DNA from 3 places in the Telluria sp. LT2P80 genome. Region 2 is predicted to be linked to each of the others. Evidence: predicted binding sites of a transcription regulator. Region 2 holds the regulator's gene; each other region holds the start of a gene.

Region 1 (3,275 bases), 100 kb from region 2:
CGGGCGGCTCGTTGCGCTCGCGCGAGATGAAGCGCTCGAACAGCAGGCTGGCGCGGGCCGGATCGACCTCGGTGATGCCCAGGCAGTAGCAGACGGCCGAATTGGCCGCCGAACCGCGGCCCTGACACAGGATGTGCTGCGAGCGGGCGAAGCGCACGATGTCGTACACCGTCAAAAAGTAGTGCTCGTAGCGCATCTCGGAAATCAGCGCCAGCTCGTGCTCGATCTGCGCCTGCACCTTGGCCGGGATGCCGTCGCGAAAACGCCGGTGCGCGCCGATCCAGGTTTCGGCGCGCAAAAAACTCGCCGCCGTGTGACCGGGCGGGACCACTTCGTCCGGGTATTCGTAGCGCAGTTCGTCGAGCGAGAACGTGCACAGGCGCGCCACGCGCACCGTCTCGGCCAGCACTTGAGGCGTGTACAGATTGGCCAGGCGCAGGCGCGAGCGCAGGTGCTGCTCGGCGTTCTGCGCCAGCCCGTAGCCGCAGTCGGCCACCGCCTTGTTCAGGCGCGTGGCGGTGAGCGTGTCCTGCAGCGGTTTGCGCGAACGCACGTGCATGCACACGTGGCCCAGCGCCACGATCGGCAAGCCGTGCTGCCAGCCGACTTCTTCGACCGTGGCGCGGTGGGCATCGTCGAACGCGCGGTGCAGCGACGTCAGGCCGAGCCAGGCGCGGCCCGGAAAGGTGGTCGCCATCCACGCTGCCTGCGCATGCAGGCGGTCGACATCCTGCGCCTCGTGCCCCGGATACGGCGGCAGCAGGATCGCCAGGCAATCGGGCATGTGGCGCAGGTGCGCGTTCTCGGGTGCCGGGTCGGCCAGGTCATCGGGTGTCAGGAGGTACGTGCCCTTCCCAGCCCGCGTGCGTCCGAGCGTGATGAATTCAGACAGGTTGCCGTAGCCCTCGCGGTTCTGCGCCAGCAGGATCAGCGACGGCGCCGGGCTGCCATCGGGGTTCTGCAAATGAAAGTGGGCGCCGATGATGAGCGGCAGGCCGGCCTCTTTTGCTTCCGCATGCGCGCGCACGACGCCGGCCAGCGAGCATTCGTCGGTGATCCCCAGCGCGAAGTACCCGAGCTGCACGGCGCGCAGGACCAGCTCCTCGGCATGCGACGCCCCTTGCAGGAACGAGAAGTTCGACAGGCAGAACAACTCCGCATAGGGCGGCAGGGTCGTGGCTGCAGGGGGCTGGTTGGTCGGAGGCTGTGTCACGCCGGGCTCATGTCAAATGACAAATACTGTATAAAAACACAGTATAGCCGACCTTTTTTACCGCACGTGCATTATTTACCCCAGGAAATTACTTATGCACCCGAGTTGATAATACAAAGTTATACAACAAGAACGTTGTGTTAATGCCACATTGCAACGGTAATCGAAGGATCCATTGATAGTATCCGAACATCCTTCGGAGAAACCAGTGCTCAAACTCAAAATCATGCCCCGTTCCGTGTTGTCCAGTCTGTATGGCAGCACCATCCTTGCTTCCCTTGCTCTCGCCCCAGTCGCCGTTCAGGCGCAAACCGCACCCGCCATCACCACCGACGCCGTCGTGCCAAGCGTGAGCGTCGTCGGTTCGCGCCGCGTCGGCGCTGCCTCCAGCACCGACACCCCGGTGGCCATCGACTTCATCCCGATGACGAAAGCGGCCGAACAAAGCGGCCAGTTCGACCTCGCGCAGGTGCTGAGCAACCTGTCGCCGTCGTTCAACTCGACCCGCCAGACCGGCGCAGACGGCGCCGACCTGATCGACTCGGCCGCCCTGCGCGGCCTGGGTTCGGACCAGACCCTGGTGCTCGTCAACGGCAAGCGCCGCCACACGGTCGCGCTGGTGAACCTGTTCGGTGCGCGCAACCGCGGCAACACGGGCACCGACATGAACGGCATCCCCGTGATGGCGATCCGCGAAGTGCAGGTGCTGCGCGATGGCGCCGCCGCCCAATACGGCTCGGACGCGATTGCCGGCGTGATCAACATCGACCTGAAGAAAAGCCTGGGCTGCGAATCGGTGGCCGGCTACGGCCAGTACACCGAAGGCGATGGCGAGAACTGGCAGGCATCGGCCTACTGCGGCGTGGCCCTCGGTGGCGGCGTGCTGGGCATCACCGGCGAATACTCGGACCGCGGCCGCTCGAATCGCTCGGAGCCCGGCAACCCGCGCATCATCGGCGACACCAAAGCCGACAACCAGACCATTTACCTGAACGGCGAATTCCCGGCTGGCGCGGGCGGCAAGTTCTACTTCACCGCCGGCGTGCAGCAGCGCGATGCCTCGTCGGCCGCCTTCGGCCGCGAAGGCCTGGGCTCGGAAGATATCCCATCGCGCAATTCGGCCGCAATGTACCCGGACGGCTTCGTCCCGTTCATCAACGGCAAGGTCGATGACCGCTGGGGCACCGTCGGCTACCGCTGGACGGCCGGCGAATGGAATGCCGACCTGTCGCAGACCTACGGCTACAACCGCCTGAAGTACAACATCGCCAACACGCTCAACGCCTCGATCGCCAACCTCGATCTGCTTGGCGGCGGCCAGGGCCGCAGCGCCGACCACTTCTATGCGGGCGCGTTCTCGTTCCGCCAGGCGACCACCAACGCCGACATCAGCCGCTTCTACAGCGATGTGTTCAAGGGCATGAACGTCGCGTTCGGCCTCGAGCACCGCCGCGAGAACTACCAGATCTTCGCCGGCGAAGCCGGTTCGTACATCGACGCCGACGGCGTGGGCATCGGCGGCAACGCCGGCAGCCAGGGCTTCCCGGGCTTCCAGCCGGGCGACGAAACCGACACCGACCGTCACAGTAACGCGGCCTACGTCGACATCGAAACGGATCTCACCGATCGCCTCAAGATCCAGACCGCGCTGCGCTACGAGCGCTATTCGGACTTCGGCTCGACCACCACCGGCAAGCTCGCCGCCGCCTATCGCCTGGCGCCGGACCTGCTGCTGCGCGGCTCGGCCAGCACGGGCTTCCGCGCGCCGTCGCTGCAGCAGGCCTACTTCTCGTCGACCTTCACCGACTTCGTCAGCGGCCAGCCACTGGACGTCGTGCTGGCGCCGAATGGTGGGCGCGTAGCGGCCGCCGCCGGCATCCCGCAACTGAAGGACGAAGAATCGAAGAGCTACACGCTGGGCCTGACCTGGTCGCCAACGCAGGCACTGTCGGTCACGGCCGACCTGTACCGCATCGACATCGATGACCGCATCGTGCTGTCGGGCCGCTTTGACGCCGACAACTACCCGGCGCTGGGCGCGACGCTGCAGCAGCTGGGCGTG
Region 2 (3,275 bases):
AGCGGGGCATCCTGTACGTGGTCGACAACACGATGACGTCGCCATGGCTGTTCCGCCCGAAGAGCGTGGGCGCCGGTCTCGTGGTCAACTCGCTGACCAAGTCGATTGGCGGCCACGGCATCGCGCTGGGCGGCGCGCTGACCGATACCGGTCTGTTCGACTGGAGCGCGTATCCGAACATCGCACCGAATTTCCGCAAGCAGCCGGCGCACGCCCAGGGCATGGCGCAGCTGCGTGCGAAAGCGCTGCGCGACTTCGGCGCGTCGCTCGGGCCGGAAGCGGCGCATCACATCGCCGTTGGCGCCGAGACACTGGCGCTGCGCATGACCCGCACCTGCGCCAATGCACTGGCGCTGGCCACGATGCTCGAGGCGGATGAGCGCGTGGCAAAGGTCCACTATCCGGGCCTGGCGTCGCATCCGCAACACGGTATCGTCACGTCGCTGTTTCGCGCCGGTGGTTCGCTGCTCAGCTTCGAACTGCACGAGTCCATCGATCCGTTCGATTACCTCAACCGCCTGCAGCTGGCGATTCCTGCGTCGAACCTGGGTGACAACCGCACGCTGGTCATTCCGGTGGCCCACACGATCTTCTTCGAGATGGGCGCCGAGCGCCGTGCCAGCATGGGCATTGCCGAGTCGCTGATCCGTGTGTCGGTGGGCATCGAGGACACCGACGACCTGGTCGAAGACTTCCGCCAGGCGCTGGACGCGTAAGTACGGCGTACCGCGCGGCGTTACCGCGTAGCGTTACCGCGCGGCGTTACCGCGTGGCGTTACCGCGCGGCGTAAAGCCATGCAAAGAAGGCCGGCGCAATGCCGGCCTTGTCATTTTTACGGTTGAGTCCCGCTGTAAAAGGGGGCTATGATGCCCCATCGTCAGCTTGTCATTTTCTTCGGATGCCCATGAAACGTTTCCTGCTCTGCCTTTCTCTGACTATTGCCAGCGCCGCCTATGCGGGCGAGCTGGAAGACGCCAACGCGCTGTTCGAAAAGAAGGATTACGCGGGCGCGCTCAAGCTCTATACCAAGCTGGCCAATGCCGGCAATCCGCAGGCACAGCAGCAACTGGGCCAGATGTACTGGTATGGCGAAGCGGGCACCGTTGACGAGGCGGCGGCCAAGGCGTTGTTCGAGAAGTCGGCCGCCAAGGGCAACAAGGTCGCGGCCCAATCGCTGGTCGTCATGGAGCAGCGTGTCACGAAGCGCGCCGAAATCGATTACTGGATCAAGGGCTACGACGGCGCCGAGCTGCAGTCGGGCGAATACCGCTGCCCGTCGCCGCGCATTCCGGCCGTGTCGAAGGTGAATGACGAGATCGATCGCGTCAACAAGCTGGTGACCGGCTGGCAGGATTGCTACAACAAGATGGTGACGAATTTGAACGCGCAGTCGCCGCTGACCAAGAAGATCCCGGCTGATATTGCCAAGCTGATGAACAAGCAGGAGGCGGACGCCTCGGCAGCCTACCTGGAACAGGTGCGGCAGAATATCGCGGAAGGCGCGAAGGTCAATTCAAAGATGATCCTGGCGGATTTTGCAGCGTGGCGCAATGCCACCGAGGCATTCATCAACCAGCACAATGCCGTGGTGAAGAAGGCGTCGAACTAAGCAATGCCGGGTAGGGCAAGGCCGGGTAAAGCAAGCGCCGGCCGGGGAGACCGGCGCCGTTCCATCAGTTCCAGCTACGCATCAGGCCGACAGCCAGGCCTTCAAGCGCAAACTCTTCGTCCGGCGAGACGGCAATGATGTTGAAGTCGGGGTTCTCTGGCAGCAGTTCGACCAGGTCGCCCGTCTTGCGATAGCGCTTGACCGTGACTTCGTCGCCCAGGCGCGCAACAACGATCTGCCCGTTTTTGGCGCTGTCGATTTTCTTGACCGCCAAAAAGTCGCCATCCATGATGCCGGCATCGCGCATCGACCAGCCCTTGACCTTCAGCAGAAAATCGGGCCGCGCCGCGAACATGGCCGCGTCGACGTTGTAGGTGGCTTCAACGTGCTCTTGCGCCAGGATGGGATTGCCCGCTGCGACGCGCCCGACCAGCGGCAGCGACATGAACGACGGCGGCGGCATCGGGATCGCCTCGACGCTCGCGCCGATCAGGCGGATGCCGCGCGACGTGCCGGGCGAAATTTCGATGGCGCCCTTGCGCGCCAGTGCTTGCAGATGTTCTTCAGCCGCATTGGCCGAGCGGAAACCCAATTCAGAAGCGATTTCAGCCCGGGTCGGAGGGAAACCGGTGTTCTCGATCGCTTCCTTGATCAGGTTCAGGATCTGTTCTTGCCGTGCAGTGAGCTTTAGCATAAATGTGTTACAGCAACCGGTTATGTATGTAACCTGTATTTTTGTACAGTATTCTCGCGCGCGCAAGGGGAAACGCAAAAAATATCGCGAAAATCGCGATTCAGAGTGCAAACAGCCGTCAAAACCGTGGAATTGTCGAGTCAGATATGCCCGTTGCGGCGCCAAACGAGGCGATAACGCATCATCGGGGGTTTCCAAGTCACCGATATTCGGGTTATAATTGCCGGCTTTCCCTTCCCACACTCGTCTTGACGCCGAGGTGGGCATTTGTTAAACGTCCTCAAGGAGTAATGCATGCGTCATTATGAAATCGTGTTTATCGTCCATCCGGACCAGAGCGAACAAGTCCCGGCGATGATCGAGCGTTACAAGACCACGGTGACCAGCCGCGGCGGTAACATCCATCGCGTTGAAGACTGGGGCCGCCGCCAGATGGCATACCAGATCCAGAAGCTGCCAAAAGCACACTACATCTGCCTGAACATCGAATGCGACAACGAGACCCTGGTCGAGCTGGAAACTGCATTCAAGTTCAATGATGCGGTTCTGCGTCACCTGACCGTCAAGCTGAAAAAAGCTGAAACCGCACCGTCGCCGATGATGAAATCGGTGCAGCGCGAAGACGCAGCCAAGAGCCACCGTGCCGAAGCCGCTGCGCCAGCAGCCGCTCCAGCCGCTGCGCCAGCGCCTGCTGCTGCTTAAGTTTTTCCCAGTTATTCGTAGTAACCAGTAATACCGGGTGCACAGCGCAAACCACCTCCAGCTCATGGCGACCATCGCCGAGCGCGACGTACTGCGTTACACCCCGGCCGGTGTGCCAATCGTTTCAGCCGTCCTGATGCACGAATCGCAGCAGGAAGAGGCCGGAGTCGAAAGGTCGGTCGCGTTCGAAGTCCCTGCGTTCGCCGCGGGCGAGATTTCGGGCAGGTTTGCCAGCGCCGAATTGGGCGCCAGCTACAGGTTCAACGGAT
Region 3 (3,275 bases), on a different contig from region 2:
CTGGTACCGGCTTGCGGCCACGGCCAACCTGGCGCAGGCCCAGTACAACCTCGGCGTGATGCTGCAGAAGGGCCAGGGCGTAACGCAGGACTTCATGCTGGCCGCCCACTGGTACGAGCGCGCCGCCAGCCAAGGCTACGCGCTGGCCCAGTACAACCTGGGCTGGCTGTACGCCAAGGGGCAGGGCGTGGCGCAGGACGTGGGCCGCGCGCTGCACTGGTTCCGCCTCGCCGCAGAACAGGGCGAACCGGGCGCCCAGCACAATCTCGGGATGATGTACGACACCGGCAAGGGCGTGGCGCAGGACCAGGATGCGGCCCTGGACTGGTACCGGCGCGCGGCCACCCAGGGCTACGCGCGTTCGCAGTACAGCCTCGGCCTGCGCTACGACAGCGGCCAGGGCGTGGCACGCGATCCGGCGCAGGCGCTCGAGTGGTTGCGCAAGGCCGCGCTGCAGGGCTACGCGCCGGCCCAGTTCAATCTGGGCCTGCGCTACGACAAGGGCCAGGACGTTGAAGCGGACGGCGAACAGGCGATGCTGTGGTACGGCCGCGCGGGCATCCAGGGCCATGCCAGCTCGCAGTTCAATCTGGCGCTGATGTACGACACGGGCCACGGCGTGCCGCAGGACGATGCACTGGCCGCCATCTGGTACCGGCGCGCCGCGCAGCAGGGCCATGCGGGCGCGCAGGATAGCCTGGGCATGCGCCACGAGCACGGCCAGGGCGTGGTGCAGGATGCGGCGCAGGCGGTCATCTGGTACCGCCGTGCGGCCGAGCAGGGCTTGCCGGTGGCGCAGTACCACCTCGGGCAGCTTCTCGACACCGGCAACGGCGTCGAGCGCGATGCGGTGGAGGCCACCGCCTGGTACCGCAAGGCGGCCGAGCAGGGCCACCTGCGCGCGCAGTTCGACTTGGGCCTGCGCCACGAAAACGGCATCGGCGCAGCGCAGGACAGCGTGCAGGCACTCGGGTGGTACCGGCGCGCTGCAGCGCAGGGTTACGCGGCGGCCCAGTACATGGTGGCCACGCTGCTCGACCGGCTCGATCTGGGCGACCCGGCGGAAGCCACCGACTGGCTGCACAAGGCGGCCGACCAGAAGCACGCGCTGGCGCAGTTCGAACTGGGGCTGCGCTACGACTGCGCCAAGGGCGCGGACAAGGATTACGAAGCCGCCCATTTCTGGTACCTGTGCGCAGCGCGCCAGGGCCACGCGCGGGCCCAGTTCAACCTGGGCGTGATGTATGCGGCGGGACAGGGCGCGCCGCGCGATCTGGTCGAAGCGTATGCGTGGCTGCATCGGGCGGGCGGCGCCGGGATCCGGCCGGCACGCGACTACCTGGCCCGCACCGCGCGCCGCATGGATGCGCAGCAGCTGTCACTGGCCGAAAGCTTGCTGCACGCATAACTAACGTCCCGGCTTTGAACCGGCGCCACCCGCGCACGGGTGTGCTGCCGCACCCTCTGTCATGACACGCCACGCTATACTGTATGCCCATACAGCCACGGGCGTCCGATGGAACTCAACGACAAGCTCGAAATCCTGGCCGACGCGGCCAAGTACGACGCATCCTGCGCCAGCAGCGGTGCGCCCAAGCGCGGCTCCGAGGGCAAGGACGGCCTGGGCGCCACCACCGGCATGGGCATCTGCCACAGCTACACGCCCGATGGCCGCTGCGTCTCGCTGCTCAAGATCCTGCTCACGAACTTCTGCATCTACGACTGCCAGTACTGCATCAACCGGCGCACGTCGAACGTGCCGCGCGCGCGCTTTGCGGTCGACGAGGTGGTCAAGCTGACGCAGGATTTTTACCTGCGCAACTACATCGACGGCCTGTTCCTCAGCTCCGGCATCATCCAGTCGGCCGACTACACGATGGAGCAGCTGGTGGCCGTGGCGCGCACCCTGCGCGAGGTGCACAACTTCCGCGGCTACATCCACCTCAAGACGATTCCCGATGCCGATCCGCTCCTGATTACCGAAGCGGGACGCTGGGCCGATCGGCTGTCAGTCAACATCGAGCTGCCCACGCACGACAGCGTGACCAAGCTGGCGCCCGAAAAGAGCGTGCACACGATCAAGCTGGCAATGGGCTCCATCCGGCGCAAGCTCGATGAAAAAGCCGAAGAGCCAAGGTCACCCGCATTCGCGCCGGCTGGCCAGAGCACGCAGATGATCGTCGGGGCCGATGCCAGCGACGACCACACGATCCTCAACACGGCCGAGACGCTGTACGGCAGCTATAAACTCAAGCGCGTGTACTACTCCGCGTTCAGCCCGATCCCGCAAAGCCCCAAGAGCGTACCGCTTGCGCCACCGCCGCTGCTGCGCGAGCACCGCCTGTACCAGGCCGATTTCCTGCTGCGCAGTTACGGCTTCACGGCTGGCGAGATCATGCCGCAGACAGGCAACCTGGCGCTGGACATCGATCCCAAGCTGGCCTGGGCGCTGTCGAACCGCGACCAGTTTCCGATGGACCTGAACCGCGTCGATGCGACGCTGATTGCGCGCATCCCCGGCATCGGCCTGCGCAACGCCAAGCGCATCGCGGATCTGCGCCGCATTCGCCGCATCCGCTGGGAAGATTTATCGCGGCTGCGCTGCAGCCTGAAAAAGCTGGCGCCGTTCGTCGTCACCGCCGACTACAAGCCGGCGCAGGGCGCGACCAGCTCCGACCTGCTGCGCAAGCACATGGCCGACGCGCCGCAGCAGATGAATCTGTGGCCGGAGCTGCAGGCAGCATGACCCGCGCGGCCAGCGCAGCCGTCGTCGCCAGCGAGGCCGTCGCCGCGGTCCGCGCGGGGCAGCCGCTGCTGGTGGCTTCGTTCGTCGAGTGGCGTGCCACGGCCCGCGCCCTGCTGCGCGCCGGCGTGCCGCCCGAGGCGGTGACGTGGGGCGAGCCCGGTGCCGATTTGTTTTCGAGCGCGCCGGCAGCGCCCGCATCGGCCCTGGAGACGGTGCAGCCGACTGGCGACCTTCTCGCTGCACCGCCTGCCGAACGGGTGGCACAAGCCACGCCCAGGCCGCAAGTCCCGCGCTCCCTGATGGAGATGCTGCAAACCGCCGCCTGCTACCGCGACCATGACCGCTGGGCCTTCCTGTACCGTGTGGTCTGGCGCTGGCAGCAGGGCGAGCACGATGTGCAGTCGCCTGCCGACCCCGATGGCGCGCGGCTGACGTCGATGGTCAAGGCCGTGCGGCGCGAGGTGCACGACATGTTTGCGTATATCCGCTTTCGCGAACGGCCGATCGAGGCCGGGCCGCCGCAATTTGT

What was found. The regulator LexA, encoded in region 2, represses DNA repair genes until DNA is damaged. The targets are predictions, from matches to a motif close to ACTGTATNNNNATACAGT.
Region 1: a site for LexA is predicted at 1,239-1,256, ahead of AC56LW_RS03185 (error-prone DNA polymerase). Genes of this name have one in related genera too.
Region 3: a site for LexA is predicted at 1,487-1,504, ahead of AC56LW_RS18400 (putative DNA modification/repair radical SAM protein). Genes of this name have one in related genera too.

The regions. Positions count from the first base shown of each region.
Region 1 is NZ_JCASIO010000001.1:715,104-718,378, forward strand. It holds gene AC56LW_RS03185 (error-prone DNA polymerase) at 1-1,213, opposite strand, end outside; gene AC56LW_RS03190 (TonB-dependent receptor plug domain-containing protein) at 1,422-3,275, shown strand, end outside.
Region 2 is NZ_JCASIO010000001.1:613,856-617,130, reverse strand. It holds gene AC56LW_RS02785 (cystathionine gamma-synthase family protein) at 1-716, shown strand, start outside; gene AC56LW_RS02780 (tetratricopeptide repeat protein) at 906-1,610, shown strand; gene lexA (transcriptional repressor LexA) at 1,675-2,304, opposite strand; gene rpsF (30S ribosomal protein S6) at 2,599-3,006, shown strand; gene priB (primosomal replication protein N) at 3,044-3,275, shown strand, end outside.
Region 3 is NZ_JCASIO010000007.1:210,444-213,718, reverse strand. It holds gene AC56LW_RS18405 (SEL1-like repeat protein) at 1-1,408, shown strand, start outside; gene AC56LW_RS18400 (putative DNA modification/repair radical SAM protein) at 1,517-2,746, shown strand; gene AC56LW_RS18395 (UdgX family uracil-DNA binding protein) at 2,743-3,275, shown strand, end outside.